2 regions of the Streptomyces sp. NPDC007929 genome follow, and region 2 is predicted to be linked to the other one. Evidence: riboswitches for the same ligand, from Rfam matches in the RefSeq annotation. Region 2 holds a riboswitch; the other holds the start of a gene.
The links. Region 2 has a riboswitch for glycine ahead of gcvP (aminomethyl-transferring glycine dehydrogenase). Riboswitches for the same ligand answer to the same signal wherever they lie in the genome.
Positions count from the first base shown of each region.

Region 1: linked by a shared signal. The riboswitch ahead of gcvT (glycine cleavage system aminomethyltransferase GcvT) and the one ahead of gcvP (aminomethyl-transferring glycine dehydrogenase) in region 2 are both predicted to bind glycine.

Region 1 is NZ_JBIBKD010000008.1:287,386-301,658, reverse strand. It holds gene ACFZDE_RS27475 (ATP-binding protein) at 1-565, shown strand, start outside; gene ACFZDE_RS27470 (YncE family protein) at 642-1,820, shown strand; gene ACFZDE_RS27465 (ADP-ribosyltransferase) at 1,913-2,524, shown strand; gene ACFZDE_RS27460 (MerR family transcriptional regulator) at 2,573-3,487, shown strand; gene ACFZDE_RS27455 (EF-hand domain-containing protein) at 3,547-3,759, shown strand; gene ACFZDE_RS27450 (GH25 family lysozyme) at 4,010-4,567, opposite strand; gene ACFZDE_RS27445 (L-serine ammonia-lyase) at 4,763-6,145, opposite strand; gene glyA (serine hydroxymethyltransferase) at 6,232-7,494, opposite strand; gene gcvH (glycine cleavage system protein GcvH) at 7,503-7,880, opposite strand; gene gcvT (glycine cleavage system aminomethyltransferase GcvT) at 7,983-9,104, opposite strand; glycine riboswitch at 9,254-9,353, opposite strand; gene ACFZDE_RS27425 (AAA family ATPase) at 9,576-10,244, shown strand; gene ACFZDE_RS27420 (enhanced serine sensitivity protein SseB C-terminal domain-containing protein) at 10,346-11,134, shown strand; gene ACFZDE_RS27415 (enhanced serine sensitivity protein SseB C-terminal domain-containing protein) at 11,296-12,096, shown strand; gene ACFZDE_RS27410 (ABC transporter permease subunit) at 12,440-13,438, shown strand; gene ACFZDE_RS27405 (ABC transporter substrate-binding protein) at 13,447-14,273, shown strand, end outside.
Region 2 is NZ_JBIBKD010000001.1:8,224-22,496, reverse strand. It holds gene ACFZDE_RS00110 (DUF5999 family protein) at 131-334, shown strand; gene ACFZDE_RS00105 (substrate-binding domain-containing protein) at 546-1,571, shown strand; gene ACFZDE_RS00100 (endo-1,4-beta-xylanase) at 1,646-2,695, opposite strand; gene ACFZDE_RS00095 (ABC transporter permease subunit) at 2,750-3,592, opposite strand; gene ACFZDE_RS00090 (ABC transporter permease subunit) at 3,589-4,587, opposite strand; gene ACFZDE_RS00085 (extracellular solute-binding protein) at 4,594-5,886, opposite strand; gene ACFZDE_RS00080 (DUF1707 domain-containing protein) at 6,534-7,130, opposite strand; gene ACFZDE_RS00075 (TOBE domain-containing protein) at 7,258-7,653, shown strand; gene ACFZDE_RS00070 (TOBE domain-containing protein) at 7,750-8,169, shown strand; gene gcvP (aminomethyl-transferring glycine dehydrogenase) at 8,232-11,117, opposite strand; glycine riboswitch at 11,293-11,388, opposite strand; gene ACFZDE_RS00060 (PRC-barrel domain-containing protein) at 11,502-11,876, shown strand; gene ACFZDE_RS00055 (DNA polymerase IV) at 11,795-13,249, opposite strand; gene ACFZDE_RS00050 (MerR family transcriptional regulator) at 13,450-14,133, opposite strand.

The sequences.
Region 1 (14,273 bases), on a different contig from region 2:
CCCCGGGGCGTATTCCCCGGGAACGGCCCCGCCGGGCGCCCCGGGCGGCCATGATGGGGGCATGGCGGGGCTGGAGGGTATGGGACAGCCGCGGGGACACGCACATGCGGCCGCGGCGCGCTGGTCGCCGACCGTCGAGGACGAACACGCGCTGAAGGCGCTGGAGTTGTACGGCAACCCGACGGAGGCAGAGGTTCCACTGCCGTCCCGCCCCGAGTCTGCGGCCACCGCGCGACGCCTCACACAGGTCGTGGTCCTGCGCCACTGGGGGCTCACTCCCAAGACCACCGAGGACGCGGTCCTGCTCGTCTCCGAACTGGTCGGCAACGCCGTACGCCACACCGGCGCCCGGGTCTTCGGGCTGCGCCTGCACCGGCGCCGCGGCTGGATCCGCGTCGAGGTCCGCGACCCCTCCCGCGGACTGCCCTGCCTGATGCCGGTCCAGGAGATGGACATCAGCGGCCGGGGCCTGTTCCTCGTCGACAAACTCGCCGACCGCTGGGGGGTCGATCTGCTGCCCCGGGGCAAGACGACCTGGTTCGAGATGCGCGTCGCCGAGCGCTGAGGGCACCCGGTGCCTCACCCGGTCGCCGGACGGGCGAATCACCGGTTTCCCTCCCGAACGCCCCTTAAATGGTGCAATGCACCGCCATCTCGTCAAGAGCGCCCTGGTCGCGGGTGCCGCCCTCGCCGTCCTCTCCGCCTGCGGCACCGGCAGCGGGGAACGAGCCGCCGAAGCGCGCGGCACCGAGGCCGCCGTGCCCGCCCCGCCCGAGAAGAAGCCCGTGAAGGGCCTGCCCGGCATGCCGCCCGTCCTGGACCCCGAGGACGTGTACGCCGCCGACCGCCCGAACAAACTGTCCCCTGTGGTCAAGGACTTCCCTTCCCGGGTCTACGTCCCCAACACCGAGTCCGACACCGTCACCGTCATCGACCCCAAGACCTACGAGGTCGTCGAGACGATCCGGGTGGGCCGGCAGCCCCAGCACGTCGTGCCCTCCTGGGACCTGAAGACGCTCTGGGTCAACAACAACCGCGGCCACACCCTCACCCCGATCGACCCGAAGACCGGCAAGGCGGGCAAGGAGGTCGAGGTCCACGACCCGTACAACCTCTACTTCACGCCCAACGGCCGGTACGCGGTGGTCATGGCCTCCCTCGACCGCGAGCTGGTCTTCCGCGACCCGCACACCATGAAGGTGAAGAAGACCGTCCCGGTCTCCTGCTACGGCGTCAACCACGCCGACTTCTCCCTCGACGGCCGCTACTTCATCGTCTCCTGCGAGTTCAGCGGCGAACTGCTCAAGGTCGACACCGAGAAGATGGAGGTCGTCGCACAGCAGCGGCTGCCGTTCCAGGGCGCCATGCCACAGGACGTGAAGATCTCACCCGACGGCAAGCGGTTCTACATCGCCGACATGATGGCCCACGGCATGTGGGTCCTGAACGGCGACACCTTCGCCGAGCCCACCCTGCTGCCCACCGGCAAGGGCTGCCACGGCCTCTACGTCGGCCGCGACTCACGCGAGATGTACGTGACCAACCGCGGCGAGGGCACCATCTCCGTCTTCGACTTCACCCAGGGCAAGCTGACGAAGAAGTGGAAGCTGCCCGACGGCGGCAGCCCCGACATGGGCGGCGTCTCCGCCGACGGCAAGGTGCTGTGGCTGTCCGGCCGCTACGACGCCGAGGTGTACGCCGTCGACACCCGCACCGGCATCCAGCTCGCCCGGATCCCCGTCGGCAGCGGCCCGCACGGCCTCGCGGTCTACCCCCAGCCCGGCCGCTACTCCCTCGGCCACACAGGTGTCTTCCGGTGACGGTCATCTGCCGTCCACCGAGGGACAGTTGACACGCCCTGATCGAGTGAGGGTCCCGGTCGCACCGCGACGGACCCGGGATCGTGCCGTGCATGATCACTCTTCGTCTGCGGCGGCGGGTCGCCGCCGCCGCGCTCAGCCTCGCCGCCGTCCTCGCGACCACGGGCGCCGCACCCACCCAGGCTCCGGCTGCCGCCGGGGTGGCCGCCCCCGCACCGGCCGCCTGCCCCGTCCAGTTCGACGACAAGGTCGAGGCCGCCGCCGACCGCCGGGTCGACGTCGGCCGCATCACTCCCGAGCCGTCCTGGCGCACCACCTGCGGCACCCTCTACCGCGCCGACGGCCGCGGCCCGGCCGTGGTCTTCGAGGAGGGCTTCCATCCCAAGGACGTCGTGAACGGTCAGTACGACCTGGAGAAGTACGTCCTGGTCAACCAGCCGTCCCCGTACGTGTCGACGACCTACGACCACGACCTGTTCAAGCAGTGGAAGTCCGCCTTCAACTACTACGTCGACGCCCCCGGCGGCATCGACGTGAACCGGACCATCGGCGACACCCACAAGTGGGCAGACCAGCAGGAGGTCGCCTTCCCCGGCGGCATCGCCCGCCAGTACGTCATCGGCGTCTGCCCGGTCGACAGGCGGACCAGGACGGAGATCATGAGCGAGTGCGAGAGCAACCCTCACTACAAGCCCTGGCACTGAGCGCCGCGCCTTGAGTCTCCACCGGCCGGAGGGTCCAGACTCGCAGGCATGATCGACGACCGCACCGGACTTCTCACCATCGGCGAACTGGCCCGGGTGACGGGTCTCACCGTGCGCACCATCCGCTACTGGTCCGACGAGGGCGCCCTGCCCCCGGTGGGCCGGTCCGCGGGCGGCTACCGGCTCTACGACGCCGCGTCCGTCGCACGGCTGGAGCTGATCCGCACCCTGCGCGAGCTGGGCCTCGGCCTCGCGGACGTCCACCGGGTCCTGGCCGGTGAGACGACCGTCGCGCAGGTCGCGGCCGCGCACGTGGTGGCGCTGGACGCGCAGATCCGGGCGCTCAAGGTGACCCGTGCGGTGCTGTCGACGGTGGCGAGGCGAGGTTCCGACGCGGAGGAGATGACACTCATGAACAGACTGGCACGGCTCTCGGCGGCCGAACGGCGGCGCGTCGTCGAGGACTTCATGGCGGAGATCTTCGAGGGGATCGACACCGCGGACCCGGACATCCGCGGCAGGATGCGGTTCGCGGCCGCCGAGCTGCCCGAGGATCCCACACCCGAGCAGGTGGACGCCTGGGTGGAGCTCGCCGAGCTGATCCAGGACCCCGGCTTCCGCGCGCAGATGCGGCGGATGATCGAGTTCAACGCGGCCGACCGGGGGCCGGCCGTCCCGGCCGGTTCGTCCCTGTGGTTCATGAGCCGGCTCGTATCGCTCGCGGCCGAGGCGCGGGAGCGCGGCATCGACCCCGCGGCACCCGAGGCCGACGACGTCCTGCGGGACCTGCTCGGCGACGCCGACCGGGCGGCCGTACTCGAACGCCTCACGGCCGCCTTCAACGTCCGGATCGCCCGCTACCGCGAACTGCAGGCCATCGTCAACGGCCTCGACCCCCAGCCGACCCACGAGGAGGAGTTCGCCTGGGTGGTCGCCGCGCTGCGGTCCCGCACGGCCGGATAATCTGACCTGCGTCAGACCTGCGCAGGCAGGAAGCACAGCACGAGATGAGGGGCGGATCGGTGGCGGACATCGAGGAAGCACGCAAGCAGTTCGAGCGGATCGATACGGACGGTGACGGGTACATCACCGCTGCCGAGTTCAAGAGCGCCCTGGCCAAGTCGGGCGACTGGAACGTCACCGAGTCGGTCGCCGAGGTCGTCATCAAGACCCGCGACCTCGACGGCGACAAGAAGCTGAGCTTCGACGAGTTCTGGGCGTACCTGAACAAGTAGGCCTCCGGCTCGCCCGCGCGTGAAGGGGCCCGGTCCAGGATCCCCGGACCGGGCCCCTCGCCGTGCCCGGGAGCCCGGCCACACCATGAGGATCGGCATCATCGGGGCGGCATCATCGGCGGCCATCTGACCCGGCGGCTCACCGCCCAAGCCCAGGACATCCTGGACCGCCCGCTCCCCGCGGACGACCCCGACCGTATGGCCCTGGCGGAAGCGTCCCCGCAGCGCACACCGGAGTTCAGTGGTCAGGTCAGGCGTCCTGCGCCCATCTCCGTAGCGACGCCTTGCTCTCGAAGTCGGCCACGTTCTTGTCCAGCGGGTCGTCGGTGTACTGGTGGAAGCGCCACCTGGCCTTGATACGGGGCTTGCCCGCCGAGACGTAGTCGGCGATCCACAGGGCGTCGCCCGCATAGGACGTGGTGTCGATGTTGAGCCAGAAGTTCCGGTTGCAGTAGAGCACCACCCGGTTGTTCGGCCGGAGGTCCTTCAGCTTCCTGATGAACAGGTCCTTCTCCGCGTTGCTCGCGTGCGTCCCGTTGCTGGTGTTCTCCCAGTCGACGGCGAGGACGTCGCCCGCCCGGTCGGGGGCCTTGCCGACGAAGTACTCGGCCTGGGCGCTCAGGTTGCCGGGCCACAGGAAGTGGTAGAAGCCGACGACCAGCCCGGCCTCCCGGGCTCTTCCGGTCTGCGCGGCGAGCTTCGGATTGACGTAGGAGCGGCCTTCCGTCGCCTTGACGAAGACGAAGGAGAGGCCGTCGGTGCCGTAGGAGGAGGACTGGTAGGCGCTCACGTCGATGCCGCGCAGCATGGGGGCTCCCTCTGGTGCGGGTGGGGCTGACGTTCCCTCGGGTCAGGGGTTGTTGTTATGCCCCGCGAGAACGCCCGTACGCCGGGCGCGAGGAGGCTCGCGGCCCGGCGGTGGTGAACGCCGGTGGTGAACGCCGGTGGTTTTCGGGAGTCGGTCTTCAGCGGGCGGGGGAGCCGGCCGGGGCGCGGGCCGGGCTCAGCACTCGATGATGTTCACCGCCAGCCCGCCCCGGGCCGTCTCCTTGTACTTCACCGACATGTCCGCGCCGGTGTCCTTCATCGTCTTGATGACCTTGTCCAGGGACACCTTGTGGGAGCCGTCGCCGCGCATCGCCATGCGGGCGGCCGTGACGGCCTTGACCGCGGCCATGCCGTTGCGCTCGATGCAGGGGATCTGGACCAGGCCGCCGACCGGGTCGCAGGTCAGGCCGAGGTTGTGCTCCATGCCGATCTCGGCGGCGTTCTCGACCTGCTCGGGCGAGCCGCCGAGGACCTCGGCCAGGGCGCCCGCGGCCATGGAGCAGGCGGAGCCGACCTCGCCCTGGCAGCCGACCTCGGCGCCGGAGATGGAGGCGTTCTCCTTGAACAGCATGCCGATCGCGCCCGCGGCGAGCAGGAAGCGGACCACGCCCTCCTCTTTTTCTTCTTCGGAGGCAGAGCCCGCCGCGAAGTTGACGTAGTAGTGCAGGACCGCCGGGATGATGCCGGCGGCGCCGTTGGTGGGGGCGGTGACGACCCGGCCGCCAGCGGCGTTCTCCTCGTTGACCGCCATGGCGTAAAGGGTGATCCACTCCATGGACAGGGCCAGCGGGTCGCCCTCGGAGCGCAGCTTGCGCGCGGTGTTCGCGGCCCGGCGGCGCACCTTGAGGCCGCCCGGCAGGATGCCCTCCTGGGTCAGTCCGCGCGCCACGCAGTCCCGCATCACCTGCCAGATCTCCAGCAGGCCTGCGCGGATCTCGTCCTCGGTGCGCCAGGCCCGCTCGTTCTCCAGCATCAGCGCGGAGATGGACAGACCCGTCTCCTCGGTCAGGCGCAGCAGCTCGTCGCCGGTGCGGAAGGGGTACTTCAGCACGGTGTCGTCGAGCTTGATGCGGTCCGCCCCGACCGCGTCCTCGTCGACGACGAAGCCGCCGCCGACCGAGTAGTACGTCTTGCTGAGCAGCTCCGCGCCGGAGGCGTCGTACGCCCACAGGGTCATGCCGTTGGCGTGGTAGGGCAGGGCCTTGCGGCGGTGCAGCTTCATGTCGTCGTCGAAGGAGAACGCGATCTCGTGCTCGCCGAGCAGGTTGAGCCGGCCGCCGGTCCTGATCGCCTCGACCCGGTCGTCCGCGCTCGCGACGTCCACCGTGCGCGGTGAGTCGCCCTCCAGGCCGAGCAGCACCGCCTTGGGCGTGCCGTGACCGTGGCCGGTCGCGCCCAGCGAGCCGTACAGCTCCGCGCGGACCGAGGCGACGGACCCCAGGAGCTCCTCGTTGCGCAGCCGCCGGACGAACAGACCGGCCGCTCGCATCGGGCCGACGGTGTGGGAACTGGACGGGCCGATGCCGATCGAGAACAGGTCGAAGACCGAGATGGCCACGGGGAACTCCTGACTGCGGGGGTGGTGCGGAGGGGGTGGGCGCCGCGTCCACCGGCGGCGAGCGCGGCGCCCGAAAGGTTTCTTCGTTATGTGTTGAGAGCCGGGTACAGCGGGTGCTTGTCGGCCAGGGCCTTCACCCGGGCCTTGAGGGCCTCCGCGTCGTAGGACGGCTTCAGCGCCTCGGCGATGACGTCCGCGACCTCCGCGAAGTCCTCGGCCCCGAAGCCCCGGGTCGCCAGCGCCGGGGTGCCGATCCGCAGACCGGACGTCACCATCGGCGGACGCGGGTCGTTCGGGATGGCGTTCCGGTTGACCGTGATGCCCACCTCGTGGAGGCGGTCCTCGGCCTGCTGTCCGTCCAGCTCCGAATGGCGCAGGTCGACCAGGACCAGGTGCACGTCCGTGCCGCCGGACAGGACGTCCACACCCACGGCCCGGACGTCGTCCTTCACCAGACGCTCGGCCAGGATGCGGGCACCGTCCAGCGTACGTCGTTGGCGCTCCTCGAAGTCCTGCGAGGCGGCGACCTTGAAGGCGACCGCCTTGGCGGCGACCACATGCTCCAGCGGGCCACCCTGCTGACCGGGGAAGACAGCGGAGTTGATCTTCTTGGCCAGTTCGGCCGTGGAGAGGATCACACCGCCGCGCGGACCGCCGAGGGTCTTGTGGGTCGTGGTGGTGACCACGTGCGCGTGCGGCACCGGGTTGGGGTGCAGCCCGGCCGCCACGAGCCCGGCGAAGTGCGCCATGTCGACCATCAGGTACGCGCCGACCTCGTCCGCGATCCGCCGGAACGCGGCGAAGTCCAGCTGCCGCGGGTAGGCCGACCAGCCGGCGACGATCAGCTTCGGCTTGGACTCCTTGGCGAGCCGCTCGACCTCGGCCATGTCGACCCGGCCGTCGTCACCCACGTGGTAGGCGACGACGTCGTAGAGCTTGCCGGAGAAGTTGATCTTCATGCCGTGGGTCAGGTGCCCGCCGTGCGCGAGGTTCAGACCCATGATGGTGTCGCCCGGCTTGAGCAGCGCGAACATCGCGGCGGCGTTGGCCTGGGCGCCCGAGTGCGGCTGGACGTTGGCGTGCTCGGCGCCGAACAGCTCCTTGACGCGGTCGATCGCGATCTGCTCGATCACGTCGACGTGCTCACAGCCGCCGTAGTAGCGGCGGCCGGGGTAGCCCTCGGCGTACTTGTTGGTGAGGACCGAGCCCTGCGCCTCCATGACCGCGACCGGAGCGAAGTTCTCCGAGGCGATCATCTCCAGCGTGGACTGCTGGCGGTGCAGCTCGGCGTCGACCGCGGCGGCGACGGCCGGGTCGAGCTCGTGCAGGGGTGTGTTCAGGACGGACATACGACTCCTCAGCCCGCGGAGAACGCGGTGTACTCGTCGGCGGAGAGCAGGTCGCCCGGCTCGTCCGTGACCCGCACCTTGAACAGCCAGCCGCCCGTGAAGGGGGCCGAGTTCACCAGCGACGGGTCGCTCACGACGTCTTCGTTGACCTCGGTGATCTCACCGGAGACCGGGGAGTACAGGTCGGACACCGACTTGGTCGACTCCAGCTCGCCGCAGGTCTCGCCGGCGGACACCGAGTCACCGACCGCGGGAAGCTCGACGAACACGACATCGCCGAGCGCGTTGGCCGCGTGCTCCGTGATGCCGACCGTCGAGACGCCGTCCTCGGCGGCCGACAGCCACTCGTGCTCCTTGCTGTAGCGCAGCTCGTTGGGGTTGCTCATGGCCTGGATTCTCCTGTACGCGCGGGAGTGCTGTGGAAGGGGGACTACTGGTGAGCTGGGGCGACGGGCACGGGGTCGCTGCCGCGGGCCCTCGGCCAGTGTCTACTTCTGGCGCTTGTAGAACGGCAGCGCCACGACCTCGTACGGCTCGTGACTGCCCCGGATGTCCACACCGACACCGGCCGTGCCCGGCGTGGAGTACACGGCGTCGACGTAGGCCATCGCGATCGGCTTGCCCAGCGTGGGGGAGGGGGCGCCGGAGGTGACCTCGCCGATCACCTTGCCCTCGGCGACGACGGCGTACCCGGCGCGGGGGACCCGGCGGCCCTCGGCGATCAGGCCGACCAGGACGCGCGGCGGCTCGTGGTTCGCGTTCTCCGCGGCCTCACGCAGTGCCGCGCGGCCCACGAAGTCGCCCTCCTTCTCGAACTTCACCACCCGGCCGAGGCCGGCGTCGAAGGGCGTGAGCGAGGTCGACAGCTCGTGCCCGTACAGCGGCATGCCCGCCTCCAGGCGCAGCGTGTCGCGGCAGGACAGTCCGCACGGGACCAGACCGGCGCCCTCACCGGCCTTGGTCAGGGCCTGCCACAGCTCGACCGCGTGCTCGGGCTTCACGAACAGCTCGAAGCCGTCCTCGCCGGTGTAGCCGGTCCGGGCGATCAGGGCCGGGACGCCCGCGACCGTGCTGGGCAGCCCGGCGTAGTACTTCAGGCCGTCGAGGTCGGCGTCGGTCAGGGACTTCAGGATCCCCGGCGACTCGGGCCCCTGGACGGCGAGCAGCGCGTAGGCGTCCCGGTCGTCGCGCACCTCGGCGTCGAAGCCGGCGGCGCGCTCGGTCAGCGCGTCCAGCACCACCTGGGCGTTGGAGGCGTTGGCGACGACCATGTAGTCGGTCTCGCCCAGCCGGTAGACGATCAGGTCGTCCAGGATGCCGCCGTCGGCCCGGCAGATCATGGTGTAGCGGGCCCGGCCCGGCTTCACCCCGCCGATGTTGCCCACCAGGGCGAAGTCCAGCAGGGCGGCGACCTGTGGCCCGGTGACGGTGATCTCACCCATGTGGGAGAGGTCGAAGAGGCCGGCCTTCGTGCGCACGGCGAGGTGCTCTTCGCGCTCGGAGCCGTAGCGCAGGGGCATGTCCCAGCCGGCGAAGTCGGTCATCGTCGCGCCGAGCGAACGATGCAGGGCATCGAGCGCGGTGTGACGGAGTTCTCCTGTACTGCTCACGGTCGGTCGTCTCCCAGATGCATGACACGGGCGAGGTCGGTCCTCCCCATCTGTCATCGGAACCTGAGAGGTTCGCCATGACCACACGGGACACGGCTTGCACCTTGGGTGGAGCCACCGGTGGCCGGTGACTCGCTTTTCAGATGTGCCTCGCCCGCGCGGTAACGGGGCCTGAGAGATTCAAGGGAGGGACTTGCTCCTTCGGCGCCCCAGCTCTTGCGGTGCTGGGGACTCTCCCGCGCGGATTCAAACGGCCGGTATGCAGTTGGCGCGCACATCATTGCACGCATCCTTCCGGCGCGGCAGGGGGACCTTCACAGGGAGTGCACGGAGTCCCGCGCGCCGGACACGGCGACCTGTAGCAGCCCTGTTGCAGGACGAGTACGTAAATGAGAGGCCTGCCGCATTACCTTCTCTTTACACTCGGCGGGGATGGGACTCCGTACCTGGCCCCAGGGGAGGACGATCACGGTGAACAGGACCACCGCGTACGCGACGACGGGCATCGCGCTGCCCGAGCAGCCGACCGCCGCGCCGGTCCGGGCGGTTCGCGCCCCGGCGCCCGCGCCGGTCGTCCGCGACCTGCGCGACCGCCCCGGGGGCGGCCCGCACGCGCTGCTGTTCGGCCCCCGCGACCTCGTCGTGGTCACCGGCCTGCCCGGCAGCGGCAAGTCGACGCTGATGCGGCGCACCGTGCCGGGCCGGCGCATCGACTCCCAGGACACCCGCGACCGCTGGGAGCGCCGCATGCCGCGCGCCCTGCCGTACGCCCTGTACCGTCCCCTCGTCCGACTCGCCCACTACGCCGGGTTGCGCCGCGCGCTGCGCTCCGGCGAGGGCGTCGTCGTGCACGACTGCGGCACCCAGGCCTGGGTCCGCCGCTGGCTCGCCCGCGAGGCCCGCCGCCGGGGCGGCACGCTCCATCTGCTCGTCCTCGACGTCACCCCCGAGCAGGCTCTGGCCGGTCAGCGCGACCGCGGCCGCGGCGTCTCGCGCTACGCGTTCCTGCGCCACCGCGCGGCGAGCAACCGCCTGCTGCGCGCGGTGGAGCGCGGCGACCTCCCCGCCGGCTGCGGCTCGGCCGTCCTCGCCGACCGGGACACGGCGAACACCCTGCACAGAATCGGCTTCACCGGCTGAGCCCGCGCCGTCCGCCCGGCCCCCGTTCCCGCTGCCCCCGGGCGCCCGTCAGCCGTTAGCCTTTTGAGCCACAGCAGTGGTTCCAGGCAGGCGGTAGGCAGATGGACATCCCGGCGGACTTCTCCGCGGACTTTCCGGCGCACGCGCCGACCCACCCGCACGGCGGTTGGCCCGGCAACGAGCTGGAGGAGGTGCTCTCGGCCTCCCTCGGCGCCGGGCCGGCGGCCGGCGGGCGGATCGTGGAGGTGCTCGGCCGGAGCTTCGTGTGGGTCCCGCTGCCCAGCGGCGGCGGCCCGCACAGCGGCCCCCTCGACCTGCCCGGCATCGAGATCGACGGCCAGGCGTTCGTCCCGGTGTTCAGCTCCGAGGAGCAGTTTCGCCAGGTCGTCGGCTCCCACATGTCGTACACCATCGCGCCCGCCGTGGAGTTCGCCCGCGGTCTGCCCCCGCACGCCGGCATAGCCGTCAACCCCGGTGGTGTGGTGGGCATCCCGCTGCCGCCGCCCGCCGTGGCCGAGCTGTGCCGGGCCGGCCTGACCCCGCTGGACGGTCCCGCGAGCGGCGGCCGGGTCCGCCTCTTCGAGCCCGACTGGCAGGACGACCCGGTGGACTTCCTGGCCGCCGCCTCCGCCGAGTTCGAGGCGACCGGCGTCGTCGTCACGGCCCGCCGCTGCCTGGCCGCGATCGAGACCGCCGACCCGGTGATGTTCGTCGGCGTCGAACTCTCCCAGTGGGAAGGCGACCTGCGCGCCCTGCCCCTGGACGCCCTCACTCGTGCCGTGACCGCGGCCCCGGCCCCCTGGCCGGTCAACCTGGTGCTCCTGGACGTGACGGACGATCCGGTGGGCGCCTGGATGCGGGAGAGGGTCCGGCCCTTTTTCCAGCGGTAGGGCAGTACCCCAGGGGCGCGGGGCTGTATCGTCGTGCGGCTCCGCCGCGTGGGCGCGATCAACCACACACGACCCGCACCCGCCCGACGGCACCATACCCGGGCTCCCCTGCGGGCTTAAGCTAGGACACCGTCGAGGCGGTGTACGAAGGGGCGGTAAAGGTGAGCGCGAGCGGCACGGCCGCGGCCGGACAGGTCGAGCACATGCTGCGCCAGGTCACGCCCGGGCGCTACGACGCCTACGAGGCACTCCTGCGCGCGCTCGCGACCCCGCACAGCGGCCAGATCTGGATGCTGCTGTGGCACGGGCAGGCTGGATCCCCCGACGCCCAGTACGGAAACATGGACGTGGACGGCTGCGGCTACGCCCCGTGCGTGACCTCCGCCCAGGAGCTCTCCGCCAGTGGCTGGAACCGCTCCTACGAGGTGGTCGACGGAGTCGACGTCGCCCGGGCCCTCTACCCCGACCACTTCGGCCTCTGGCTCAACCCGCACGCCCCCGGCGGCGGCGTCGGCATCCCCTGGCTCGACCTGCGCAGAATCGCCACCGGCCTGGACCGCCAGCCCGCCGGCCCGCTGCGGCTGTCCGAACCCGCCATCGAGGTCCCGCAGTTCTACGCCCTGCTCGCGCAGAACGCCCACCGCACCCCGGCCGTCCGCTCGCTGCGCCGGGCCTGGGTGCAGCCCGCGCTCGGGGCGCCGTACCTCGCCATCGGACTGGATGTGTACGACACTTCGCCGCCGGCCGTGGACTCCGTGCGCGCGATGATGCAGCAGTCCCTCGGCGCCGTACCGGACGGGCTGCCCGTGTCGACGGTCGCCCTGTCCGACGAGCACGACCCCGTGGCCATGTGGCTGCGGGCGAAGGCCCGTCCGTTCTACGACCGCGAGGCCCACGCCACCGCCCCCGTGCAGGCCCCGGTCTCCGGCTACGGATACCCTCCCGCGCAGGGCCGGTACTGACCGGCTCGAAGTCACCCTCGGAGCCCCTCTCCTACCCCCCGTCGAACGCGACGGCCGCTCAGCTCTCCGCGCGTAGATAGGGGAGAAAAGCGCCAGTCTGTCCTAAAATCCACCTGTCCTGGCGCGTCCGGCCCCCGCTACCCGCTGTCCGGATAACGGAACCCCCCAGACAGCATCACGTTTACGCATCCTTTCATCGCCAAGTCTGGCAACAGATCGCCAAAGCGTTGAAGACTCCCCGCAAGACACGGGCCGGGTCGGTCTTGTGTACGAGACAAACAAAACCGCTACAGCGGCAGCCAGGGGCTCGGCGATCGCCGGCCCGAGAGGGGTCAATCGCACCGTGACCGCACCCATCGAGACCACCGGGGCGGAAGCCGGAGCACAGCCCGAGGCCGTGCTCTCCGGGGTCAAGAAGAGCCAGATCGAGGGGCGTTCGCTCACCCAGATCGCCTGGATGCGCTTCAAGCGGGACAAGGTGGCGATGGCGGGAGGCGTCGTCGTCATCCTGCTCGTGCTGATGGCGGTGTTCTCCAAGCCGATCCAGTGGATCTTCGACCTCGATCCCAACAAGTTCAACCAGGACCTCATCGACCCCGCGTTGCTCGCCCCCAAGGGCGGCTGGGGAGGCATGAGTTGGGACCACCCGCTCGGTGTGGACCCCCAGTACGGCCGCGACATGCTCGCGCGCATCATCGACGGCTCCTGGGTCTCCCTCCTGGTCGCGGGCGGCGCCACGCTGCTGTCCGTGTGCATCGGCACCGTGCTGGGTGTCGTCGCCGGGTACTACGGCGGCTGGATCGACGGCGTGATCAGCAGGCTCATGGACACGTTCCTGGCCTTCCCCCTGCTGCTGTTCGCGATCTCGATCTCCGCGTCCGTGCAGGACGGGTTCTTCGGCCTCGAGGGTCTGCCGCTGCGCATCTGCGTGCTGATCTTCGTGATCGGCTTCTTCAGCTGGCCGTACATCGGCCGCATCGTGCGCGCCCAGACGATGACCCTGCGCAAGCGGGAGTTCATCGAGGCCGCCACGAGCCTCGGGGCCCGCGGCCCGTACGTCCTGTTCCGGGAACTACTCCCGAACCTCGTCGCGCCGATCCTCGTCTACTCGACGCTGATCATCCCGACGAACATCCTGTTCGAGGCCGCGCTGAGCTTCCTCGGCGTAGGTATCGCTCCGCCGCAGGCTTCCTGGGGCGGCATGCTCAGCAACGCTGTGGATCTCTACACGGCTGATCCGCAGTACATGTTCGTGCCCGGACTGGCGATCTTCATCACCGTCCTGGCCTTCAACCTGCTGGGTGACGGGCTGCGTGACGCCCTCGACCCTCGCAGCAAGTGATCCATCGAATGAGGGGGCTTCCTCAGGTGAAGACGAGAAGGGTGACCGCCGGCGTTGCGTCGGTCCTGGCACTGTCGCTGGGTGCTGCCGCGTGCGGCGGCGGAGGTGACGACAACGACGGGGGAGGCAGCGGCAAGAAGGACGCCGCGCTGAACTCGATCGTCAACGCGTCGGACAAGAAGGGGGGGACGGTCACGTACGAGCACTCGGACGTGCCGGACTCCCTCGACCCGGGCAACACGTACTACGGCTGGGTGCAGAACTTCTCCCGCCTCTACGGCCGGACGCTCACCACGTTCAAGCCGGCCGCGGGCAAGGAAGGCCTGGAGGTCGTGCCGGACCTCGCCGAGTCCCTCGGCAAGTCCAGCCCGGACGCCAAGACCTGGACGTACAAGCTGCGTACCGGTGTGAAGTTCCAGGACGGCACCCCGGTGACGTCCAAGGACGTGAAGTACGCCATCGAGCGTTCCAACTTCGCGCCCGAGGCGCTGTCCAACGGCCCGACCTACTTCAAGGCGTACTTGGAGGGCGGCGACAAGTACAAGGGCCCGTACAAGGACAAGTCCGCCGAGGGCATCAAGTCCATCGAGACGCCGGACGACCGGACGATCGTCTTCAAGCTGAAGCAGCCGTTCGCCGACTTCGACTACCTGGCGACCTTCTCGCAGACGGCCCCCGTGCCGCAGGCCAAGGACACCGGCGCGAAGTACGTGCAGGCCATCCAGTCCTCCGGCCCGTACCAGTTCCAGTCCTACGAGGAGGGCCGCGGCGCCACCCTCGTGCGCAACAAGCAGTGGGACGCCAAGACGGACCCGATCCGCAAGGCCCTGCCGGA
Region 2 (14,273 bases):
ACTGGGTTCCGACGACTTATCACAACGGGGGGCGGCCATGAACGACACTTCTAGCCGCGGAACAGACACGACATCCGACTCAGCCGACGCCATTCCATCGTCCATCTCGACCCAGCGAAAGATCCCACCCATGTGCCAGCACCAGACCCAGTGCCCCTCAGCCGACTCCGCCGACCGGGAATCCGCCCGTCTCGTGGCGCACCACCCGGAACAGGGATGGAGCCTGCTGTGCAACGGCGTGGTGCTCTTCGAGGACACCGGTGAGCTGCTGCCGGACGGCCGGGCCATCGCCCCGCACCGCCCGCTGGCCGGCCAGGTGATGACGGCCGCCTGAGGCCGTTCGGCGGGGTGACGCCCCCGTCGGCAGACATGAGGGGCCGGCAGCAGGACACCCTGCGCACCGGCCCCGACGCATGTCCACGGATCGTCACTTTCCGTCACCCGGCGCCACGGCCCGTTCCCACCTCGCACGCCTTCCCACGGATGCCCGTTTTCCGGAAGACTCCTGGAAGTTTCGCGGTTACCCGTCGACGGAGGTGGGGCAAGTGGGAGCACGTGAGGCCGGCGCCGAGGGCAAGGTCACCATCACGGAGATCGCCCGGCAGGCCGGAGTGTCGGTGCCGACCGTCTCCCGGGTCGTCAACGGCCGTTCCGATGTGTCGCCGCAGACCCGGGCCCGGGTCGAGGACCTGCTGCGCACCCACGGCTACCGCAAACGCCCCGCGGCCCCGGGCACCCGTGCCGCCCTGCTCGACCTGGTCTTCAACGACCTCGACAGCCCGTGGGCCGTGGAGATCATCCGCGGCGTCGAGGAGGTCGCGCACGCCGCCGGCGTCGGCACGGTTGTCTCGGCCATCCACGGGCGTTCCGGCGACGCCCGCGAATGGATGCGCAACCTGCGGGCCCGCGCCTCCGACGGCGTCATCCTCGTGACGTCCGCCCTGGACCCGACCCTGCACGAAGAGCTGCGCATTCTCGGCGTGCCCTTGGTCGTCGTCGACCCGGCGGGCGCCCCAGCCCTGGACGCCCCCACCATCGGCGCCGCGAACTGGTCGGGTGGCATGGCGGCCACCGAGCACCTGTTGTCCCTCGGCCACCGCCGGATCGGCCTGATCGCCGGCCCGCCCCGGCTGCTGTGCTCCCGGGCCCGTCTGGACGGCTACCGCGCGGCTCTGGAGGGCGCCGGCATCACGATGGACCCCTCCCTGGTCGTCCCCGGTGACTTCCGCCCCGAGTCCGGGTTCACCGCCTGCACGACCCTGCTCGACCTTCCCGAGCCGCCGACCGCGCTGTTCGCGGCGAGCGACCAGATGGCACTCGGCGCCATCGAGGCACTGCGCCGGCGGGGGCTGCGGGTGCCGCAGGACATGAGCGTGGTCGGCTTCGACGACCTTCCGGAAGTGCGCTGGTCGGCCCCGCCCCTGACGACGATCCGCCAGCCGCTGGCCGACATGGGCAAACTCGCCGTGCGCACGGTGCTGCGCCTGACCCGCGACGAGCGGCCGGACTCACCCCGCGTGGAACTGGGCACCGACCTGGTGATCCGGTCGAGCACGGCGCCCCCGGCCTGACCCCCACCCGACCCTCGCAAACGAGGTACGGCGCCCCGCCACCCCCTGTCCGGCAGGGCGCCGCCCCACCCCCGCTACCTCCCCCCGAGCGCCTCGCGCAGCGCGAAGTACGCGGGCTTGCGCCGCAGCTCCTCGTCCCACGGCAGGGCCGCGCCCTCACCCGGGAAGACCGCCGGGATCCACGAGTACTTGTCGGTGTAGTCCCAGATCGTGACACCGACGCACCGCCGAACCGCCAGGCACGCCTCGGTCACACCGGCGTACCACTCGGCCTGCTGTGCCAGCTTCTCCTCGGTCGCGGGCAACTGCATCCGGATGTCGACCTCGGTGAGCGCGGTGTCGAGGCCGAGCCGCGAGAAGCGGCGGAGGTTGTCCTCGATGGTGGACGGATAGCCGTACTGCAGGGCCAGATGGGCCTGGAGACCGATGCCATGCAGCGGGACGCCCGCGGCCTTCAGCTCCTTGGCCAGGCGGTAGTAGGCGTCGCTCTTCGGGCCGATCGCATCGATGTTGTAGTCGTTGAGGTAGAGCTTGACGCGTGGATCGGCCTGGTGCGCCCAGCGCAGGGCGTCGGCGATGTAGCCGGGCCCGAGCGTCTTGTAGAAGACCGACTCCCGGTAGGTACCGTCCTCGTTGAACGCCTCGTTGACGACGTCCCAGGCGAACACCTTGCCCCGGTAGTGCCGTACCTCGGTCTGGATGTGCTTCTTCAGTACGGCCCGCAGTTCCGGGGCCGTCCATTCCCTGCTGGTGAGCCACCCGGGGAGCTGACTGTGCCAGACCAGGGTGTGGCCACGCACCTTCTGCCGGTTGGCCCGGGCGAGGTTCACGATCTCGTCGCCCGCGGAGAAGTCGAACACGCCCTGCTGGGGCTCGGTGGCGTACCACTTCATGCCGTTGCCGGGCGTGATCTGGTCGAACTCCCTTCCGAGCAGGGCCTTGTACGGCCCGTCCACGAGCTCGGGGTTGTCGGTGGCGCTGCCGAAGTAGCGGCCGTGCCGCTGGGCGAGGTCGGCGAGGGTGGGCTGCTGGTGCCCCGCCTGGGCGGGCGTGGCGGCGCCGATTCCGGCGGTGACCAGGAGCGCGGCGACGGCGCCGGCGAGTCTGAGACGGGTGGTGCGCATGGTGCGACTCCTCACGACGGGTGGGTGGGTAGAGCCGTACGTTCGTGGCGCGGGTCAGCCCTTGGTGGCGCCGGCGGTGAGGCCTCCGACGAGCTGGCGCTCGGCGACCGAGTAGAAAGCGAGGGCGGGAACCATGGCCAGCACCAGATAGGCGAAGACCCTGGCGTAGTCCGCGGAGTACTGACCCTGGAACTGCTGGACGCCGATCGGCAGCGTCCACCACTGGGCGTCGGTGAACACCAGCAGCGGCAGGAAGAAGTTGTTCCAGCTGGTGACGACGGCCAGTACGGAGACGGTGCCGAGCGCGGGCCGGGCCATGGGCAGCAGCACCCGCCAGAAGAAGCCGAAGGAGCTGCACCCGTCGAGCGTGGCGGCCTCCTCCAGCTCGCCGGGGATCTGCCGGAAGAAGCCCCGCAGGATGATGATCGTCATGGGCAGTCCGAAGGCGGCCTGCGGGAGGATCACGCCGAGGGGGTTGTCCAGCAGGTCCAGGGAGCGCAGCAGCAGGAACAGCGGCAGGGCGGCCACCGCGAACGGGAACATCAGCCCCATGGTGAACAGTGTGAACAGCACCTCGCGGCCCCGGAAGGCGAACCGTGCGAACGAGAAGGCCGACAGGGCGGAGACCGCCACGACCAGGACGGTCGTGCCGATCGCGATCAGCGTGCTGTTTCCGATCAGCCGCCAGAAGTCTCCCGATCCGAGGATCTGGGTGTAGTTGGAGGCCACCCACGACTCGGGCAGACCGACCGGGTTGCGGGAGAGTTCGTCGGTGGACTTGAAGCCGGAGAGCGTGGCGTAGAGCAGGGGGACGGCCATGACCGCGCCGACGACGATCAGGACGAGGTGCAGGCTCCAGGTCCCGCCGCGTGCACGCGTCTTCTGACCAGCTGTCATTTTCCGTCACCCCGCATGGTCGTGGTGGCCCCTTCCAGGTCGCGCCGGAGAACGAACCGCTGGTAGGCGAGGGCGAAGACGAGACTGATGCCGAACATGACCACGCTGATCGCGCTGGCGTAGCCGACCTGGTAGCGCTTGAAGCCGTACTGGAACATGGTCACGGCCATGGTCTCGGAGTGGTGGTCGGGGCCGCCCGCGGTGGTCACCCACACCAGGTCGAAGAGCTGGATCGACCCGATGACCGCCAGGAACACGCTGATGCGCAGCGTGGGCGCGAGCAGCGGCAGCGTGACGTTGCGGAACCGCTGCCAGGCACTCGCCCCGTCGATGAGCGCGGCCTCGGTCAGTTCCCGGGGGACGGCCTGGAGCCCGGCCAGGTACAGCATCATGTGGAAGCCGAAGTACTTCCACGTCATGACCAGGAAAACGGTGGCCATCACGGTGGACGGATCCGCGAACCACTCCCCGCCTAGCCCCTCCAGACCGACCTTGCCGAGGACCTGGTCGGCGAAGCCGTCGTCCGGGGCGAAGATCATGCCGAACAGGATTCCGGTGATGGCCTCGGACAGGACGTACGGGGCGAAGAACAGCATCCGGTACACCGCCCGGCCGCGCATCCGCTGGTTGAGCAGGACGGCCATGGCGAGGGCGAACGGCAGTTGGAGGGCGAGCGACAGCACCACCAGCAGGAGGCAGCGCCACAGGTCGCCGAGGAAGACGTCGTCCTGGAAGAGCCGGGTGAAGTTCTCGCCGCCGATGTAGTCGGAGGGCATGCCGAAGCCGCCCCAGCGGAAGAACGCGGCGTACAGGGCGAACAGCATCGGCAGCAGCACGAGGCCCAGGAACAGCACCAGGGCCGGGAGTTGGAAGCCGGTCGCGGTGAGCCAGTGCAGGGTGCGGCGCCGGGCCCGCCCGGTGGGCCGGTCCGGGGCCGGGGGCGGGGAACCGGCGTTGGGGCCGGTCCGTTTGTCCGGCAGGAACGTGGAGGTCATCGCCGGCTACTGCTCTTCCTTCGCGGTCTTCGTGATCGACTGGGCGACCTGCCCGGGCGACTTGGAGCCGGCGATGAGCGCGGCCACGCTGTCGTTGACCTCCTGGCCGACGGCGGGCGCGTACGCCTGGTCGAGGTAGAGCTGGAAGCCGGTGGCCGCCTTCAACTGCTCCTGTACGGCCTTGATGTTGGGGTCGGTGATGGCCTTCTCGGCCGCCGGGACCACCGGCAGCACTCCGGTCTTCTTGACCAGCTCCAGGTCGGTGGCCTCGGACGCGAAGAACTCGAGGAAGTCGACGGCCTCCTGCGGGGCGCCCCGGCGCAGGGCGTGCCCGCCGCCTCCGCCGAACACCTCGGTGAGCGCGCCCTTGCCGCCCTCGACCGCGGGGAAGGGGAAGAAGCCGAGGTCCTTGCCGAGGCCCTTGCCCGCGTCGGCCTGGACGGTGGGCGCCCACTGACCCATGAGCTCCATCGCCGCCTTGCCGTTGCCGACGGTGGCAGCCTGGCCGGTGGGGGTGGAGTAGGCGGCGCCGAGGAAGCCCTTCTGGAACGGCCGGAGACCGACGAGTTCCTTCAGGTGGTCGCCCGCCTGGACGAAGGGAGCGCCGGTGAAGTCCTTCTCCTCGTACGCCTTCTGGACCGCCTCGGCGCCGGCGGTGCGCATCGCGAGGTAGGCCCAGTAGTACATGCCGGGCCACTTCTCCTTGCCGGCCAGGGCCAGCGGCGTGACGTCGGCGGACTTCAGCTTGCGTACGGCGTCGAGGAAGCCGCTCCAGGTGGTGGGAGGTTCGGCGATGCCGGCCTTCTTGAAGAGCGCCTTGTTGTACCAGAAGCCGATCATGCCGATGTCGAACGGGATGCCGTAGGCCTGGTCGTCGAGCAGGTACGGCTCACGTGCGACCGGCAGCAGGGCCTCACCCCACGGCTTGGTCCGGTCCGTGAGGTTCTCGACCAGCCCTGCGTCGACCTGCTGCTTCAGCACGCCGCCGCCCCAGGTGTGGAAGATGTCGGGCAGCTTCCCGGAGGCGGTCAGGGCCGTCATCTTCGACTTGTAGGCGTCGTTCTCCATCTGGACGATCTTTATCTTGACCTTGGGGTTCTGCGTCTCGTACTTCCGGGCGAGGGCGGCCCAGACGCCCTTGGCCGGCTCGGTGGTGGAGATGTTCCACCATTCGATCGTGGTCGTCCCCGACGAGCCTCCGTCCGAGTCTCCACCGCAGCCGGTCAGTGCCGTCATCCCCACACCGGCTGCGGCGGAGGCCGCCAGGAAGCCGCGGCGGGACAGTGCCGGGTCGCCCATCATGCGCTCCTCGAAAGTTTCGATCGAGATCCAGAAAGGTTCGTTGCTGCCGCACCCTAGAGACAGCAGCCAAAGCGTGGCAACCCCTTGTGCACGGTCAATCTCTCTGCGAAGGAGTCACTGGACAGGTGGGGCGAAACATTCGGATCACCAGGCGAACGTTTTGAAGTCCATCCGCCCGCGATCACACAGGGTGTCCGCACGGGAGAGCGCGGGTCGACAGCGCTCATCCCAAGGACGGAGGCGCTCCACGCGCTCTCATCACGCGCTTTCATGCCTGGAGTCCGCCCGGCCGACCAGCCATGACGGAAGATTGACGCGCTCAACCCCCACAGTCGCGGGCCACTGCGTCACACTCTGCTTACGCTCATCGGCCCGTCCCTGGATGGCCGGAAATCACGCTGGGCCGCACATCGGAAGTACGTCGACGGGCACCACCTCGGCGTCGCCCTGCCCGTCTTCCCGGAACCGGCGCTCGTTTCCGGCCGGCGCGTGCACGGCACGAAGAAGCCGCTCACCTCGGCTGCGCTGATCATCACGCGCTGGCCGCGCTGCTGCCGCACGTCCATGACGCGACCGGCCGCAGTACGTTCCGTGCGAGGCGGATCCGGACCGCGAGCGGCGACCGAGGGTGCAGGTGCGCCGAGTCAGGCCGTCGCGCCCTTCCTGCCGAACCCCCGTCGCGGCGGCCGCACCACGACCTGCCCGTACTGGACCTCGCCCGTGATCCGTATGCGCAGCAGGACGGGAGCGTCGGCGGGTCGGCGGGCCTTGACCTCGGAGTAGTTCAGCGCCAGTCCGCCGGTGTCGACGACGACGCCCGGCCGGGTCAGCAGCCTCAGGGCGCCTGCCCGTAGATCCAGATCGACGTCCAGGGTGTCGTGGGTGATCACCGCGTCGGTGAAGTCGAGAGTCACCTCGCCCCACGCCGAACGGATCTCCAGCCGCCGCGGCACCACCCAGCCGTCCCCCCGGCGGGTCGAGGCCCCCTCCTGCCGGATCCGGACGACGTCCTCGGCTTCGGCTGACCCCTGACCGGCGACCGCGGGCAGATCCGCCGTCAGCACGGCCAGCTCCCCCACCGTGCGGGCGGACAGCGCCGCCTCCAGACGCTCTTCCAGTTCCTCCAGGGTGAGCCGCCCCTCACCCGCGGCGACGCGCAGCACGTCCACGACCCGGTCCCGGTCCGCGTACGACGCCCTCACCTCGGGCGATCCTCCGGTCCGCGCGATCTCGGCCACCATCACTCCACCCCGATCCCCCGGACCCACCGCCCGGCCCGCCCACTCGACCACTAACGCTATATCGCGTCATACCCAACGGCCAACCCCGCATCCGGTGTTCCCCCGCCCCGCCCCTATCGTGACCGGCATGCAGTCCTACACGATCGGCCAGGCAGCACGGCTGCTCGGCGTGAGCCCGGACACCGCCCGCCGCTGGGCGGACGCGGGCCGCATCACGACCCACCGCGACGAGGCCGGGCGACGGCTCGTCGACGGGCGTGACCTGGCCGCCTTCTCGGTCGAACTCGCACGGTCCGGCACCGTCGAGGAGGACACCCCGTACACGTCGGCCCGCAACGCCTTCCCCGGCATCGTCACCGCGATCAAACTCGGCGACGTCGCCGCCCAGGTCGAGATCCAGGCGGGCCCGCACCGGCTCGTCTCGCTGCTCACCCGCGAGGCGGTGGAGGAACTGGGCCTGGAGGTCGGCATGGAGGCGACGGCCCGAGTGAAGTCGACAAACGTCCATATCGACCGCATCTGAAGTCCCTCGTGGGACAGCGGGAGCGTGGCCCCATCACAGGGCGACGCGGACACGCACCTACCCGGCACCGCGTCCCCGCCGGTCTACCGTGCAGCCATGAGCCTGAGCATCCGCAACCAGCTCCCGGGCACCGTCAGCGCCGTCACGCCGGGCGAGGCCATGGCGACGGTCAGGGTCCGCCTCACCGGCGGCCAGGACCTCACCGCGGCGATCACCCACGAGGCCGTGCAAGAACTCCGTCTCGCCCCGGGCGCCCCCGTGCGGGCCTTGATGAAGTCGACGGAGGTCTCCCTGGCCACGGCGCCGATCGAGGGCCTGTCGATCCGCAACCAGCTCCCCGGCACGGTCACCGACATCGCGGCCGGCGACGCGATGGCGTCGGTCCGCGTCGCGGTCGCGGGTGGCGAACTGACCGCCGCGATCACCAGGGACGCGGCGGACGACCTGGCCCTGTCACCCGGGATCCCCGTCGTGGCCCTGATCAAGGCGACCGAGGTGTCACTCGCCACCGCGTGACGCGCCGGAAACAGCGAGAGGGGCCCCGCACCGCGGAGCCCCTCCCTGTGACCGGCCGGCCGTCAGTCCTCGTACGCGTCCAGCGGCGGGCAGGAGCAGACGAGGTTCCGGTCGCCGAAGGCCTGGTCGATGCGGCGCACCGGAGGCCAGTACTTGTCCGCGGTCGACACTCCGGCCGGGAAGACGGCCTCCTCACGGCTGTAGGCGTGCTCCCACTCCCCGGCGAGCGCGCCGGCGGTGTGCGGGGCGCCGTGCAGCGGGTTGTCGTCCGCGGGCCACTCGCCGGAGCCGACCTTCTCGATCTCCGCGCGGATGGCGATCATCGCCTCGCAGAAGCGGTCCAGCTCCGCCAGGTCCTCCGACTCGGTCGGCTCGATCATCAGCGTCCCGGCGACCGGGAACGACATGGTCGGCGCGTGGAAGCCGTAGTCGATCAGCCGCTTGGCGACGTCGTCGACGCTCACACCGGTCGCCTTGGTCAGCGGCCGCAGGTCGATGATGCACTCGTGCGCGACGAGCCCGCCGGGGCCGGTGTAGAGCACCGGGTAGTGCGGCTCCAGCCGCTTGGCGATGTAATTGGCGCTCAGCACGGCCACCTGCGTGGCCCGCTTCAGCCCCTCGCCGCCCATGAGCCGGACGTACGACCACGAGATGGGCAGGATGCCGGCGGAGCCCCAGGGGGCCGCCGAGATGGGGCCGACGCCCGTCTTCGGGCCGGCCTCGGGCTGCAGCGGGTGGTTCGGCAGGTAGGGGGCGAGGTGCTCGCGCACCGCGACCGGGCCGACGCCGGGACCGCCGCCGCCGTGCGGGATGCAGAAGGTCTTGTGCAGGTTCAGGTGCGAGACGTCGCCGCCGAAGTGCCCCGGCTTGGCGAGCCCGACGAGCGCGTTGAGGTTGGCCCCGTCGACGTAGACCTGCCCGCCCGCCTCGTGCACCTGCGCGCAGATGTCGGCGACGTGCTCCTCGAACACTCCGTGCGTGGACGGGTACGTGATCATGAGCACGGCCAGCTGGTCGCGGTACTGCTCGATCTTGGCCCGCAGGTCCTCGACGTCGATCTCGCCGTCCTCGGCGGTCTTCACGACGACGACCTTCATGCCGGCCATCACCGCGCTGGCGGCGTTGGTGCCGTGCGCGGACGACGGGATCAGGCAGACGGTGCGCTGCTCGTCCCCGTTGGCCCGGTGGTACCCGCGGACGGCGAGCAGACCGGCCAGCTCGCCCTGCGACCCCGCGTTCGGCTGGAGGGAGACCTTGTCGTAGCCGGTCACCTCGGCGAGCCGGTCCTCCAGCTCGTGGATGAGGGTGAGGTAGCCGGCGGCCTGCTCGGCGGGCGCGAAGGGGTGCAGCTGCCCGAACTCGGGCCAGGTGACCGGCTCCATCTCGGTGGTCGCGTTGAGCTTCATGGTGCAGGAGCCCAGCGGGATCATGCCCCGGTCGAGCGCGTAGTCGCGGTCGGCCAGCTTGCGCAGGTAGCGCAGCATGGCGGTCTCGGAGCGGTGCTGGTGGAAGACGGGGTGCGTCAGGTAGTCGTCGGTCCGCAGCAGCGCGGCCGGAAGCCCGTCCTCGGTCGCCGCGTCCAGTGCCTCGACGACACCTTCGACACCGAAGGCGGCCCATACGGCGCGCAGCTGGGCGCGCGTGGTGGTCTCGTCGCAGGCGATGGAGACGTGATCGGCGTCGATGTGCCGCAGGTTGACCCCGTTCTCGCGGGCGGCGGCCACGACCTCGGCGGCCCGGCCCTCGACCCGCGCGGTCAGGGTGTCGAAGTACGCCCCGTGCACGACCTCGACGCCGCCGGCCGTGAGCCCGGCGGCCAGCACCGTGGCGTAGCGGTGGGTGCGCCGCGCGATGCCCTTCAGGCCCTCCGGGCCGTGGTAGACGGCGTACATGCCGGCCATCACGGCGAGCAGCACCTGCGCGGTGCAGATGTTGCTGGTGGCCTTCTCACGGCGGATGTGCTGCTCGCGTGTCTGCAGCGCCAGCCGGTAGGCCTTGTTGCCGTCGGCGTCCACGGACACGCCGACCAGCCGCCCGGGCAGGCTGCGCGCCATCTTGTCCTGGACCGCCATGTAGCCGGCGTGCGGTCCGCCGAAGCCCATGGGGACGCCGAAGCGCTGCGTCGTGCCGACGGCGATGTCCGCGCCGAGCTCACCGGGCGACTTCAGCAGCGTCAGCGCGAGCAGGTCGGCGGCGACGGTGACGAGCGCCCCGAGTTCGTGCGCCCGGTCGATGACCGGCTTGATGTCCCGTACGGCACCGGAGGCGCCCGGGTACTGGAGCAGCACGCCGTTGATCTCGCGCTCGGCGATCTCGGCGGGGATGCCCTCGCTGAGGTCGGCGACGACGACCTCGACACCGGTCGGCTCGGCGCGGGTCTGGATCACGGCGATGGTCTGCGGCAGCGTGTCCGCGTCGACCAGGAACAGGCCCTTCTTGTTCTTGCCCAGGCGCCGTGACAGCGCCATGGCCTCGGCGGCCGCGGTGCCCTCGTCGAGCAGGGAGGCGCCCGAGGTCGGCAGTCCGGTCAGGTCGGCGACCATGGTCTGGAAGTTCAGCAGCGCCTCCAGCCGGCCCTGCGAGATCTCCGGCTGGTACGGCGTGTAGGCCGTGTACCAGGACGGGTTCTCCATGACGTTGCGCATGATGACCGGCGGCGTGAAGGTTCCGTAGTAGCCGAGGCCGATCATGGAGCCGAGGACCTGGTTGCGGTCGGCGAGGGAGCGGAGCTCTGCGATCACCTCGGCCTCGCTGCGGGCGCCCGGGAGATCCAGTGCCTCGGCGCTCTTGATCACGGCCGGGACCGCGCGGGCCGTGAGCTCGTCGAGCGAGCCGTAGCCGACGTGGGCGAGCATCTTGGCGCAGGCCTCGTGGTCGGGGCCGATGTGGCGCTGCTCGAAGGGGACTGCCTCTTCGAGCTCGGAGAGCGGCATGCGGTGGGCGGTCATTACGGAGGCCTCCTGGTCGTCACGACCTTCGAGGGGCACCACGGCACGGGTACCCGGACGGCCTCCCCCTCTGTCATCTCAACCTGAGAGCTTCACCGGATCGCCCGAAGGCCTCCGGCTTTCACCGTCGGTGAGAGCGGAAGCCGTCGACACCCGCCCTGCTTTCCAGAGTGACCTCGTCCGCGCGGTACGTGAGCCTGAGAGATTCCGGGGAGGATTTGCTCCTTCGGCGCCTCCGATGACGTCTGGAGGACTCTCCCGCGCGGGGTCAACAGCCGCTGCCAGCGTACCAGCGAGGTCAACGCACGAACCTTCGAGTGGCCGCATCCCCGCTTGTACCGTTTTGTAGTGTTTACGGATGAGGTGCGACCATGTGGAGGGCCCGTGCGAACCGATATCGATCCGCGCAACCTGATCGGCCGCAAGGCGTTCGACCGCAACGGGACCAGGATCGGCACGATCGACGAGGTCTACCTGGACGACGCCACCGGCGAACCGGAGTGGGCGGCCATACGGACCGGCCTGTTCAGCAGGGACGCCTTCGTCCCCCTGGAGCCCAGCGAACTGATCGAGGGCGCCCTCCACGTCCCCTTCGAGCGCGCCCTGATCAAGGACGCCCCCGACTTCGGCGTCGGCCGCCACCTCTCCCCCGAGCAGGAACTGCAGCTCTACCACCACTACGGTCTCGACGTCGCCGCCCCGCCTCCGCTGCCGGACCATGATTTCGGCAAGCTCGCGGGCACCGACGAGACGGCCTGAGACACCGCCCCGGGCCCACCGTCTCCCCCGTCCGGCCCCCGTAACACCAATGGCAACGGATCCGCCGCCTCCAGGTCCGGATCGTCCACCCGGAACGTCCGCACCCGCCCGGGCTCGGAGTCGGGTGTCTCGAACCGTACGGTGACCCGCCCCAGGCCACTGCCCTGCACCCACCCGTGGCCGAACTCCGCGTGCCGCACGTCATGCCCGGCGGGCCACCGCCGCTCGGCGAGCGACGGCTGCTCCTCGGGCGCCGCCACGGTGCGCTCCTCGACCGGCACCTCAGCGACCTCCCGCTCCCCCGCCGCCTGGGCGAAGAGGTCCTCCTGGGTGTAGTCGGCGAGGCCGCTGACCCCCACCCCCAGGAGCCGCACCCCACCGGTCGTGTCGACCGAGTCCAGCAGTCTGGCCGCCGCCTCGCGGATCACCGCGGGATCGTCCGTGGGCCCGCGCAGCGTCTCGGACCGGGTCAGCGTCGAGAAGTCGTAACGCCGCACCTTCAAGATGATCGTCCGCCCCGACAGCCCGGCACCGCGCAGCCTGCGCACACACCGCTCGGCGAGCCGCTGCACCTCCAGCCCGACCCGTGTCCGGTCATGGATGTCGACGTCGTAGGTGTCCTCGACCGACACCGATTTCGTCTCGCGCTCCGCCACCACCGGCCGGTCGTCGCGCGCCAGCGCCATGGCGTACAGACCGTGCCCGTGCGCCTTCCCCAGCAGCCGGACCAGCTCGTCCTCACCCGCCTCGACGATCTCCTCGACCGTGGTGATCCCGGCCCGTCTCAGATGGTCCCCCGTCGCCGGCCCCACCCCGGGCAGGGTCCGCACCGGCATCGGCCCGAGCATCGCCCGCTCGGTGCCCGGCTCGATGACCACCAGCCCGTCGGGCTTGGCCTCCTCCGAGGCGATCTTCGCGAGCATCTTGGAGGCGGCGAGCCCCACCGACCCCGTGAGCCCCGTGACGGCCCGTATGTCCGCGCGCAGCTTGACCCCGGCCAGCCGCGCCGACGGCTCGTCCCAGGCCACTCCCCCGGCCTCCAGGTCCACGAACGCCTCATCCAGACTCAGCGGCTCCACCAGCGGCGACAGCGCACGCAGCAGCTCCATCACCCGCTCGCTGATCTGCTTGTAGAGCGTGAAGCGCGGCACGAGATACGCCGCGTTGGGCGCGAGCCGCCGGGCCTGTCCCATGGGCATCGCCGAATGCACCCCGAACACCCGCGCCTCGTACGACGCGGTCGCCACCACACCGCGCGGCCCGAGCCCGCCCACGACCACGGCCTTCCCGCGCAGACTCGGCTTGGACGCCTGCTCCACCGAAGCGTAGAAGGCATCCATGTCGAGATGGAGGATCGTGGGCGCGGTTCTCACAACTCCGATGCTGCCCTACGCCACTGACAACGCCCCGCGCGGCAGCCCCGAAGGCCCCGTCTGGAGGCTCTGGAGCATCTCTAGGCGCCCCACCGGCATCCGCTGCGGAGTCCCGTAGCGCCCCAGGGGAAACCGCTTGCACCCGGGCGCGGAAACGTCCCTTCTCCTGCGTCCGCACCCATCCCCGCCGCCCGAACGGCTCAGACGGCCCGGTTCCGCCGACGGGCCAGCTCGTCCGCCGGGTTGGGCCCCACCAGCGTCTCGCCGGTGTCGATGCGCTCACCGTGCAGCTGGGACAGGGCACTCTCGACATCGCGCCACACCACGCCCACGGCGATCCCGAACACCCCCTGGCCGCCCTGGAGCAGGGCATGGACCTCATCGGGCGAGGTGCACTCGTACACCGTCGCGCCGTCGCTCATCAGCGTCATGCGCTCCAGATCACTGAAACCGCGTTCCCTGAGGTGCTGGACGGCCGTGCGGATGTTCTGCAGCGACACCCCGGTGTCGAGGAACCGCTTGACGATCTTCAGGACGACGACGTCCCGGAAGCTGTACAGCCGCTGCGTCCCCGACCCGTAGGCGGGGCGCACGCTCGGCTCGACGAGCCCCGTGCGGGCCCAGTAGTCCAACTGCCGGTAGGTGATACCGGCGGCGGCGCAGGCCGTGGGGCCGCGATAACCGATCTGCTCGGACGCCATGGACGTCGTCCCCCCGCTGCTCGGCACCGCTGTCGGTCGCTGCGGAGCATGATCGGCCGCACCACCGGGCTGGGGGCGTCCCCCGCCCGCGAAGGGCCGTGAGCTGGGGGGAGGGTACGGACCGCTCGCCCTGAGACTGCGCTCGGGCCCGCCCCCAGCCGTACCGTCGCCGCTGCTTCTCACGCCGACCTCCGTCCTTGACCTGCCTTCTCGACGGTAGGCAGTCACCAGGGGTGCGTCAACGATCGCCACACTCGCCACGCCGAGTGATAATCACCCTGAGAGTGGTTTCCCGTGCCCCACCGCGGGGAAAGGCTAGCCGA